2 linked regions of the Enteractinococcus fodinae genome follow. The protein of the gene in region 1 interacts with the protein of each later gene in a pairwise test. Links are inferred from orthologs where the notes say so. Each region holds a gene or a part of one and is shown in the gene's direction. Other genes may lie near its edges.

The links. Proteins that work in one complex are often made in the same cells at the same time.
Region 2: the proteins of J2S62_RS06760 (region 1) and topA interact in binary tests that used the Escherichia coli proteins (3 or more experiments, as listed by UniProt). The link is inferred for Enteractinococcus fodinae from one-to-one orthologs.

The regions. Positions count from the first base shown.
Region 1 is NZ_JAVDYJ010000001.1:1,430,230-1,435,645, reverse strand. The notes cover bases 1,659-4,551. They hold J2S62_RS06760 (IMPACT family protein), read left to right. Parts: upstream 1,659-2,702; coding sequence 2,703-3,401; downstream 3,402-4,551. Other genes in these bases: trpF (phosphoribosylanthranilate isomerase), read left to right, coding at 4,482-4,551; J2S62_RS06755 (class I SAM-dependent methyltransferase), read left to right, coding at 3,398-4,489; coaE (dephospho-CoA kinase), read right to left, coding at 2,078-2,677; uvrB (excinuclease ABC subunit UvrB), read right to left, coding at 1,659-1,961. Also shown: more of uvrB, read right to left, coding at 1-1,658; more of trpF, read left to right, coding at 4,552-5,039; J2S62_RS06745 (CPBP family intramembrane glutamate endopeptidase), read right to left, coding at 5,036-5,416.
Region 2 is NZ_JAVDYJ010000001.1:607,053-613,015, forward strand. What follows is about bases 1,409-4,672. They hold topA (type I DNA topoisomerase), read left to right. Parts: upstream 1,409-1,745; coding sequence 1,746-4,472; downstream 4,473-4,672. Other genes in these bases: J2S62_RS02820 (DUF7059 domain-containing protein), read left to right, coding at 1,409-1,709; J2S62_RS02830 (Ppx/GppA phosphatase family protein), read left to right, coding at 4,476-4,672. Outside these bases: oxygen-dependent tRNA uridine(34) hydroxylase TrhO, read left to right, coding at 1-135; more of J2S62_RS02820, read left to right, coding at 135-1,408; more of J2S62_RS02830, read left to right, coding at 4,673-5,510; J2S62_RS02835 (sugar phosphate isomerase/epimerase family protein), read left to right, coding at 5,503-5,963. UniProt on the Escherichia coli protein: Releases the supercoiling and torsional tension of DNA, which is introduced during the DNA replication and transcription, by transiently cleaving and rejoining one strand of the DNA duplex.

The DNA.
Region 1 (5,416 bases):
TCCTCGGCTGTCATTGCGGCGCGTTGTTGATCCTCGGTAATCGCCGCGGTATAACCACGTTTGCCCATACCGTAATCGAAACCAGTTTTGATGCCTGCCATGCCGGACATGAGATCCGCGGTATCGGCGTCCTCACGTGCCAGCTGATCGGTAATATCAGCGATGCGTTTGCGAAGCGGCTGGGGGTCAATGCCGTGTTTCTTATTGTGCGCAATCTGAATTTCGCGTCGGCGATTTGTCTCATCGATGGCGTACTGCATCGAGTCGGTGATTTTATCTGCGTACATATGTACCTCACCCGAAACGTTACGAGCTGCACGCCCAATGGTCTGGATGAGCGAGCGGTTCGACCGTAAGAAGCCTTCCTTATCGGCGTCGAGGATCGACACGAGCGAGACTTCGGGAAGGTCCAAACCTTCGCGAAGTAGATTAATCCCGACCAGGACGTCAAAAATACCGCGACGTAGCTCTGTCATGAGTTCGACACGGCGCAGCGTATCGACGTCGGAGTGCAAATATTCGACTTTGACGCCGTGGTCGAGCAAATATTCGGTAAGGTCTTCGGCCATCCGTTTCGTCAGAGTCGTCACCAGGACGCGCTCATCGCGTTCGACGCGCAGATTGATCTCATCCATGAGGTCATCAATTTGGCCCTTGGTTTCTTTGACGATGATCTGCGGGTCAATCAGCCCGGTAGGACGGATGATTTGTTCAACGACACCGTCGGCTTGACTGAGTTCATAGGGGCCCGGCGTGGCAGACAGGTAAACCGTCTGGCCGATTCGCTCCAGGAATTCGTCCCATTTCAGGGGCCGGTTATCCAATGCGGACGGGAGCCGGAACCCGTGGTCCACGAGAGTGCGCTTGCGGGAGGCATCCCCTTCGTACATGCCGCCGATCTGCGGCACGGTCACGTGCGACTCGTCGATGACCAAGAGGAAGTCGTCGGGGAAATAATCAAGCAGCGTATGCGGGGCGGATCCGGGTGCTCGTCCGTCGATGTGGCGCGAGTAGTTCTCGATGCCATTGCAGTACCCCATCTGCTGCATCATTTCGAGGTCATAGGTGGTGCGCATGCGCAACCGCTGTGCCTCTAACAGCTTGTTCTGGGATTCGAGTTCTTGGAGACGATCCCGCAGCTCGTTTTCGATGTCTTTGATCGCGCGCGACATGCGCGTATCGCCGGCAACGTAGTGGGATGCCGGGAAGATGTACATCTCTTCTTCCTCGCGGACGACGTTGCCGGTCAGCGGATGCAGCGTTTGAATCGTTTCGATTTCGTCACCGAAGAACTCGATCCGCACCGCGAGCTCTTCATACATGGGAATGATCTCGACCGTATCGCCGCGTACCCGGAAGGTACCGCGGTGGAAGTCGGTGTCGTTGCGAGCGTATTGCATCTGCACGAATTGCCGCAGCAGATCATCCCGGTCCAACATATCTCCGACGCGAAGCGTAACCATCTGAGCAATGTACTCTTCTGGTGTCCCGAGACCGAAGATCGATGAAACGGTCGCCACGACGATGGTGTCTCGTCGAGTCAACAGGGCGTTGGTCGCCGAGTGGCGTAAGCGTTCGACTTCTTCGTTAATTGAGGAGTCTTTTTCAATAAACGTATCGGTTTGTGGGACGTAGGCTTCGGGTTGGTAATAGTCGTAGTACGACACGAAGTATTCGACCGCGTTGTGGGGCAGCAACTCGCGGAACTCATTGGCTAACTGGGCGGCCAAGGTCTTGTTTTGAACAAGCACCAGGGTTGGCCGTTGTAACCGTTCAACAAGCCATGCGGTTGTGGCCGATTTCCCGGTACCGGTGGCGCCGAGCAGGACCACGTCCTTTTCGCCACCCTCGATGCGTTCGGTAAGCTCTTTGATGGCTTGGGGCTGGTCGCCGGCAGGCTCATAGGGTGCCTCGACTTTGAACGGGGCGACGACGCGCTTAATTTCTCGGGCCATACTCATGTCCCATATGTTACGCGGGACTATCGAATCGCGACCACTTGTTCGCCCCCTGGCTAAGGGCTCCCCGGGCGGCGCAGGTGCTGGTGTGCAGTTACATCTGTATCTGTGGTGACCCGTCAGCCTCGCAGCTGACGCCACACGGCATCGACCTGGGCTTCGGTGTCTTCGAGCGAACCGGAATTGTCGATGACCCAGTCGGCCACCGCCTTGCGCTGCTCGTCGGTGGCTTGGGCTGCGATGCGCGCCTTGGCGTCCGCAAGGCTCATCCCCCGGGTTTCGACGAGCCGTTGCAACCGAGTGTCATGATCGGTATAGATGACAATGACGCCGTCGTAGGTATCCGCCTGTCCGGTTTCAACCAACAACGGGATGTCTTGGATAATCACGGCGTCCTCAGGGTCAGCGGCGGCAGCGGCTTCGCGCTGTCGGGTCGCTTCGGCGCGCACGGCCGGATGCACGATCGCGTTGAGCTGTTCCCGGGCCTCGTCGTCGCTGAACACCACCTCGGCCAGCGCTTGCCGGTCGAGCCGGCCGGCATCATCCAGCAGGTGGTCGCCGAAAGTCTCGATAACCTCAGCCAGGACCCGTTGACCGGGTTCCATGAGGTCGCGGGAAATCGCGTCGGCGTCGATGATGGTTGCGCCACGTTCGGCGAAAAATTGGGCGACGGTGGACTTGCCGGATCCGATGCCGCCGGTCAGTGCGAGATGACGCATAGTGCTCCTGGGTAGACTTGGGTGCATGCAACATGCTGATTCTGCTCGTACGAGACGTTATACCGTGGTGTCCCACCGCAATCCGGTGGAGGTTACCTTAGATATCCGCCGTTCTGAGTTTATCGGTATGATCCGTCGCGTCGAGACAGAAGACGAGGCCAGAGCCTGGATTGACGAAGTCCGGGGAGTGCATCACGCAGCCACCCACGTCGTGCCGGCATTCGTGTTAGGCCCGGATCGCGACGTTCAGCGTTCCTCCGACGATGGCGAACCCGCCGGAACCGCCGGGATGCCGATGTTGCAAGCGCTGACGAATTTCCGTGCGCTGCATGACGGTGACGAATATGCCGATCTGTCCGATGTGTGTGCGATCGTCGTGCGCTACTTTGGGGGCGTCAAGCTCGGAGCCGGCGGCCTCGTCCGGGCCTATTCGGATACGGTGGTCGCCGCGTTGGAGCAGACCCCGATGCGTATTCGCCAGCGGATGTTGCATGTTGCGGTGCAAGCACCCCACGGGGAGGTTGGACGCGTAGAGAACGAATTACGGTCGGCACAGTACACCGTGTTGGGCACCGAGTACGCAGGCCCCCAGGCGACCATGACCGTCGGAGTCGAAGACGAAGGCGGGGCACTCGAACGGTTTAACGCACACCTGGCCTCGATCACGGCCGGGCAATTAACCGCCGAACCCGTCGGCACCCAGTGGGAGGATCTACCCCGATGACACCAGACGAACACGAACCCGACAACATCGACCGGATGTTGTGGCGCGTCCTGGAAGAAACTTTCGAAGCGGAGCCGTGGCGGCGTGCCGCTCCCGTGGTCGTCATTAATGATGCCACGGGTGCGCTCAGTGCCTGGAGTCGCGAACGGCAGCTCAACGTCCGGTTTGTGCAGGATTCGGCCGCCTTGGCTGCCGCGCACGCTGACGTCACGGGCCCGGTCAGTACCACCCCGACCCCTGAGGTACTGTCCGGCGCGGCGACGGTGCTGTATCGTCTGGCTCGTCCGCTGGAAGCGCTCGAGGAGTTATCGTGGCTGGTTGCTCGGTGGGCTAGTCCAGAGGTGGTGCTGTTGGGGGGTCAACTCCAACGCCATTTGAACTACTCATTGAACACGGTGCTTGAACAAGCCTTTGACGATGTGTCTGCTTCACGCGGGTACCACAAGGCCAGGGCCTTGCGGGCTCGCTCGCCAAAGTTGTTGCACGGTACGACTCCCCCGCGATTCCCACGCAGAAACTTTGTGCAGGTCGCCGGCATCGATCTACATCTGCGGGCTTACGGGTTAACATTCGGAGCGGCAAAGCTCGATCCGGGAACCAACTTGCTACTGGAAACCATGAGCACGGACGCTCAGTTTGCCTCAGACGCCACCGTGGTAGATCTCGGATGCGGCAACGGGACCGTTGCGGCGACCCTAGCGAAACGTTTTGCATCAGTACGCCTCATCGCCACCGACGATTCAGCGTCTGCGGTCGCGTCAACGACGGAGACCTTGGCCGCTAATGATATCGCTGGCGTCCAGGTGGTGCATCAGTCAGGATTATCCCAGTTAGCTGATGCTTCCGTCGATGCGGTGGTCTTGAACCCGCCGTTTCACCGCGGCACTGAGCTGACCAGTGACGTAGCGTTTTATCTCTTCGATGAAGCCGCGCGTGTGCTCAAACCCGGTGGTGTACTGTGGACGGTGTTTAACGCGGCCCGGCACTACCGTGCTCAGCTGAGCTATCGGGTGGGGCCCACCTGGCAGCTGGCCAGGGACAATCGCTTTATCGTGACGCAATCACAGAAGGGTGACGCCAGTGACTGACCTTTTTGTTAAAGTCTGTGGGATCACCACAGCAGAACAGCTCAGGTGGGCCATCGACCTGGGATACGATGCCGTGGGCTTCATGCGGGCACCCGAGTCGAAACGTCTCGTGGATGTGGAGACGGCCCGGGAACTTATCGCAGCCGCCGACGGCCAAATCCAGACCTTTGCGGTGGGTCTCACGCTGGAGCACGTAGCCCCTCTGCAGGAGGCGGTCGATACCGTCCAGTTGTACGAATACGCCGAAGTCCCGTCGTTGGCTTTGGCCTCGGCCACTCCCCCGGTGTCCACCGCGGGTCTGGATTACTGGTTCTTTGACGCCTCGCACGGTACCGGCACTTTTATTGAAATCCCAGCCTGGGTGCAGGAAGTTGATGCGCGACGGATTTTGGCCGGCGGGTTGCGCCCCGATAATGTCGCCGAAGTGGTGGCGACCCACCGTCCCGACGGCGTCGATGTGTCCTCGGGGGTTGAAACAGCCCCGGGCGTCAAAGACTATGAGCTCATGAAAGCGTTTATTGAGGCGGCCCGTGGCGTCAAGCGCGACTAGACGAGCCCACTAGCCAGCAAGAAGATCGCAAGTCCATGCGCCACCGCCGCGGGGAACACTCCGCGCCGCAGGCGTAAAACTGCGCAGATCAAGCCTTCCCACAGCGTGAACGCCAACAGCGGCCACCCGACACTCGTGACAGTGATCGCTATATACACGTGGCATGCGGCAAATACCAGATTACCCGCCAGGGTCATGAACGCTAGCGCCGGCAGCACACTCACAACAACAGTTCCACCGCGAGCTTCAATGGGCTGACTCACGGTCAAGGCGAAGATCGGGGCGACAACAAGTAACGCACCGCCAATGCCGAATAGGAGCGTGCTGATATTCGGCTTGCCCCACCAGACCAATGCCCGCAGACGCGTATCGCTCAG
Region 2 (5,963 bases), 820 kb from region 1 along the record:
ACTCCGACGGCACAATTACGCAACTGCACCGACCCGGGCTGTAAAACCTTGGCCGTGATTTGCGACGACTGCCACGAAGCTCACACGGAACGCGTCTGCGACACCTGTGCCCAATACGCGACGGTGGAAAAGTAATGCATCCGGCACCCCGGGACCATGTTGAGTCGATCGCTGCATTGCGTCACGACCTGAACACAGCTGGCTATACCGCGGATAACGTCGCCGCACTGTTGGGCGAGACGGCTGCGGCGGCACTGTCCCGTGACCAACATGTCCCGGCCAGACGCGCCCTGACGCAACCCTTAGCCGAAGGCGATGCATTAGCAGGGATCATCAGCTGTTTCATGCTGGCAGACCCCATCAGTATCGCGCTGGCAGAGCGAGTGTTTGCCACTCTGGGGCTCGAAGCAGCGATGGCATTAAATATTGTCGCGCGCAATGCTCAGAACGAGATTGTGGCCACGGTTGACCTTTCGGCTTATGCCACCGATCATCTCGGGGATCTGTGGGTCGCATCGGATCAGACCGCACTGCAATTGGGCACCGCACTGCCGGCAGACCACATTCTTGGGGTGGGCAAAGCCTCGCTGACGCTGGCCGAAATCACCCCGCGGCACCAGGTGGACACCGCACTAGATATCGGCACCGGATGCGGCGTTCAGGCATTGCATTTACTCAGCCACGCCAAGCACGTCACCGTGACCGATATATCGCAGCGGGCGCTCGACTTTGCCCGCTTTAATATCTTGCTCAACGCTCCGGCACTGGATGTGGACCCGAACAACCTAGCTGACCGGGTCACCGTGGCGGCCGGGAACATGTTGGAACCTGTCGCCGAACAAACGTTTGACTTGGTCGTGACCAATCCGCCATTTGTCATCGCACCGACCACATCCACGGTGACACACACGTATCGCGAAACTGGGCGCACCGGAGACCAACTCGTCCAGGATCTGATCTCCACCATCGACACCGTGTTGGTCGACGGGGGACAGGCCGTCATGTTGGCCAACTGGGAAATGTACGGCGACCAGGAGCCCTGGCACGCCCGGTTGCAGAGTTGGCCTGATCAGTCCATGGACATCTGGGCTATCCAGCGGTCCAGTTCCGATCCGGCGCAGTATGCGGAAATGTGGCTCCAAGACTCCTCTGAGCATTTCGATCCGGATATTTACAACGAGGCCTACGCTCGTTACCTGGCAGACTTCGAAGCACGCGGGGTCACCCAGATCGGGTTTGGCTGGGTATGGTTACGAAAACGCCACCCAGCTCAGGCCGCGCCGTTGAGGAAATTTGAGTACCTCACCCAAGCAGTCCATCAACCGGTGGCCGCGGCATGGGCCGACTCCATTACACGCTACGACACCGTCCACCAGGCCCCGGCTGACGGGTGGGCGTTGGCCGATGTACACTTGGTGGCCCCGGATTGGATAACCGCTGAGCAGTATCAGCGGTTTACCGCCGAACACCCGGAAGTACTCATGGCACGCTCGGGGGCCGGCTTTGGGCGGCAGGTCCGCTTGGATACCGCCACTGCGGCGGTGCTCGGCGCGGCCGATGGCGAGTTGGCTGCCGGACAAATCGTGGCAGCCGTGGCAGGATTACTAGGATTAGACGACGAGCAGACCGATGCACTCCAAGACAACATCACGACGTTATACATCGACGGATTTGTTGAGGTATTCGAGCCGGCGGATACGACCGGTTAGATTAGTGTGGAAGCTGCCGCAAAGAAAAGGAGCCACGTGAGCGCGAAAAGTTCTGCATCAACCAATGGTGATACCACCAAATTGGTGATCGTGGAATCCCCGGCCAAGAGCCGTTCCATCGCCAAGTTCTTAGGCGATGGGTGGATTGTTGATTCCTCGGTAGGCCACATTCGGGACCTGCCACGCCCATCCGACCTGCCCGCTGACATGAAAAAGGGCCCCTACGGCAAATTCGCGGTGGACACCGAAGACGGTTTTGAACCGTATTACGTGATTGCAGACGAAAAGAAAAAGAAAGTCACCGAACTTCGAAAAGCGCTCAAACAAGCCGACGAACTTTACCTGGCAACAGATGCTGACCGGGAAGGCGAAGCGATCGCCTGGCACCTACTCGAGGTGCTGAAACCAAAAGTCCCGGTCTACCGTATGGCCTTTACAGAAATCACCGAAGAAGGCATCCAGCGCGCGCTGGAAAACATTCGTGAGATCGACACCGACCTGGTCGATGCCCAAGAAACCCGACGTATTCTCGACCGGCTCTACGGTTATGAAATCTCGCCGGTGTTGTGGCGCAAGGTCGGTCCCGGCTTGTCCGCCGGGCGTGTCCAGTCGGTCGCGACCCGCTTGGTCGTGGAACGTGAACGCGAACGCATGGCCTTCGTGCCAGCCGGATACTGGGACCTCACCGCTGATTTTGTGACCGACGCCGAAGAATCCTTCGCCGCCAAATTGTCCGCCGTCGACGAGCGACGGGTTGCAACCGGCCGTGACTTCACCGATGACGGGCAGCTGAAACCCAAAGCCGACGTCATCCAGTTAGATGAGACCTCGGCGCGGTCGCTGGCCGGTGGGTTAGAAAACACCGAGTTCAAGATCACCTCGCTCGAGGATAAGCCGTATCGTCGTCGTCCGGCAGCGCCCTTTACTACATCGACCCTGCAGCAGGAGGCGTCACGGCGTCTGCGCTTCACCTCTCGGGTCACGATGCAGGTCGCGCAGCGGCTGTATGAAAACGGTTACATCACTTATATGCGTACCGACTCGGTCGTATTGTCCTCCCAGGCAATCTCCGCGGCACGCAACCAGGCCACCGAACTCTACGGCGGCGAAATGGTGCCCGATAAGCCACGCTATTACGCCTCCAAGAACAGTGCGGCCCAAGAAGCTCACGAAGCCATCCGGCCCTCGGGGGATTTCTTCCGAACCCCGTCGCAAGTGAAAAACTCCTTAAGCGCTGATGAGTTCCGCCTCTATGAGCTGATCTGGAAACGCACCGTGGCCTCGCAGATGATTGATGCCACCGGATACACCGCGACGGTTAAAATCGCTGGCACCTCAGCTGAAGCGACCCCACGGGTGGCCGAATTCTCGGCATCGGGCACGGTGATCACCGTGCCGGGCTTCATGAAAGCCTACGAATCCGATCAGAAATCGGTACCGGGCGAAAAACAATCCCGCGACGATGCTCGCTTGCCCGATATGGCCGAAGGCCAAGTACTCGAGGCTCGCGAGTTGCAAGCCGAAGGCCACGAAACCACCCCACCGGCGCGCTATACCGAAGCCTCCCTGGTGGCCGAACTCGAAAAACGTGAAATCGGCCGACCATCGACCTATGCGCCGACGATTTCCACGATCATTGACCGCGGCTACGTGCGCAAACGCGGATCGGCACTAGTGCCTTCCTGGATCGCGTTTTCGGTGATCCGGTTGCTAGAAGAACACTTCAGCCAATACGTGGATTACACCTTCACCGCGCGGATGGAAGATGACCTCGACCAGATCGCCGCCGGTCAGATGGATCGCCAAGACTGGTTGTCCGGGTTCTACTTTGGCAGCGCCGAGAGCGCCGAGGGTCTCAAAGAGACTGTTGAAAACCTCGGGGATATTGATGCCCGGGCCATTAACTCGATTCCGGTGGCCGAGGGGATCACCCTGCGAGTGGGCCGATACGGGCCGTATCTGGAGAAAGCTCTGCCCGCTGACGCCACCGAAGGCGATGAGCCCAAACGCGCCAACGTGCCCGAAGAAATGGCGCCCGATGAGCTGACTGCCGAAGTCGCCGTCGACATGATCGAAAACGCCGGGCCCTCTGAACGCTCTTTGGGGATCGACCCGGAAACTGGCTACGAGATTGTGGCCAAGGACGGGCGCTACGGGCCCTACGTCACACAGATCATTCCGGATCTTACCGAAGAACAAATCCAGGCGTATAAAGACGCCCAACCTGACGAGTACTACAAAAACGGGCGCAAAAAACCTAAGAAAGCCCCGAAGAAGCCAAAACCCAAAACCGGTTCATTGCTCAAAGGCATGGACATCGCGACCATGACGCTGGACGATGCACTCAAAATCCTGTCCTTGCCGCGCAGTCTGGGAGTCGCCGCTGACGGTGAAGAAATCACCGCGCAGAATGGCCGGTTTGGTCCCTACCTACGCAAGGGTTCGGACTCACGGTCGCTGGAATCCGAAGAACAGCTGTTTACGATCACCCTGGCAGAAGCCGAGGAAATCTACGCTCAACCCAAGCAGCGTCGCGGCCGTGGCCAAGCGAAACCACCCATCGCGGAATTCGGCAACGATCCGTCATCGGGCAAAAAGGTGGTCATTAAAGAGGGGCGATTTGGTCCCTACATCACCGACGGCACGACTAACGTCACGGTGCCACGGGGAACGGCTCCCGAGCAGGTCACCGAAGGTCAAGCCTTCGAGATGCTTGCCGAAAAACGGGCCAAGGGCCCGGCGAAGAAAGCGAAGAAGAAGTAGCTCATGCGGCTGGGAGTACTGGATATCGGTTCCAATACCGTCCACCTGTTGCTAGTGGACGCGTTTCCCGGAGCGCGGCCGACGGCCTACGCTGATCATAAGCGGCCGATGTCGCTGATCCAGCACCTCGACGGCGACGGCGCGATCGCTGAATCGGGGCAGCGTAACCTGGTGGAATTCATCAATAGCGCGGTGGCATTCGCTAAGGCCAATGGGGCGGCAGACATGATCAGTTTCTGCACCTCGGCGATCCGTGATGCGGCCAATGGCACCGAAGTCTTGGCGCGCATCACGAAAGAAACCGGCGTGCACCTGACCGTGTTATCCGGTGATCAAGAAGCCGCGATGACCTATTTTGCGGTTCGCAGGTGGCACGGCTGGCACGTCGAAAACTTATTGAACTTCGATATCGGTGGCGGCTCATTTGAAATGTCCTATGGCACCGATGAGCTGCCAACCACCGCGATCTCCGTGCCGCTGGGCGCCCAACGACTCACGCGGGAATTCTTCACCGAGCCTGATCCACCCACCAGCGAACAGCTCGCAGCGCTCAACGACTACATCCATGCAGTGTTGAAAGAGCACCGGCGGATGTTCCCCAAGAAACTGCCGGAAAATACCGTCGTGACCGGGACATCAAAGACCTTCCGCTCGCTGGCTCGGCTGGCCGGGGCAGCGCCGTCAACGGACGGGTTATTTATTCCTCGTAAGCTCCGGCGGCGCGATTTGACCATGTGGAACCAGACGATGGCGTTGATGACCGAAGAACAGCGCGCCCAACTGCCCGGGGTGTCCGATATGCGGGCACGTCAGGTGTTGGCCGGTGGCATGGTCGCCCAAGCTGCCATGGAAGTGTTCAAAATCAAAAAGCTGCGGATCTGTCCGTGGGCGCTGCGAGAAGGTCTTATCCTGGGCCGACTCGACGCCCTGCGATTACAAGGCCAGGTTGAAGAAACCAACGAGCGATGGGTCGAAGGCGTAGACTTGACCTCGGACGAAAACCGGCCCGGATTCTCATTAGGAGTGGCAGGTGGCTAGACCAGAAATCCCGGTGACGCTGTCGTCATCGTCGATCTTTTCGTTGCCACCTCAACATGTATTCGGTATGGCCGAGGACCTCGGTTACGACGGCGTGGAAATCATGGTCACCCAAAACCGGTGGACTCATGATCCGACCAAACTCGATGAGCTGGCTCAGCGTCATTCGATGCCAATCCACGCCGTGCACGCCCCGACCTTACTATTCACGCAGCAGGTGTGGGGCTCGGCGTGGACAAAAGTCGCCCGATCTGCCGATCTGGCACGGGAACTGGGCGCTGACATTGTGGTGGTGCATCCGCCGTTTCGATGGCAAGGGTCTTACGCGCTGGATTTCGCCGACGGGATCCGTGACATCATGGACGCCACCGGCGTCATCATCGCGGTAGAGAACATGTACCCGTGGCGGGTCCGCGGTGCAGAAATTCAAATGTATTTACCCGACTACAACCC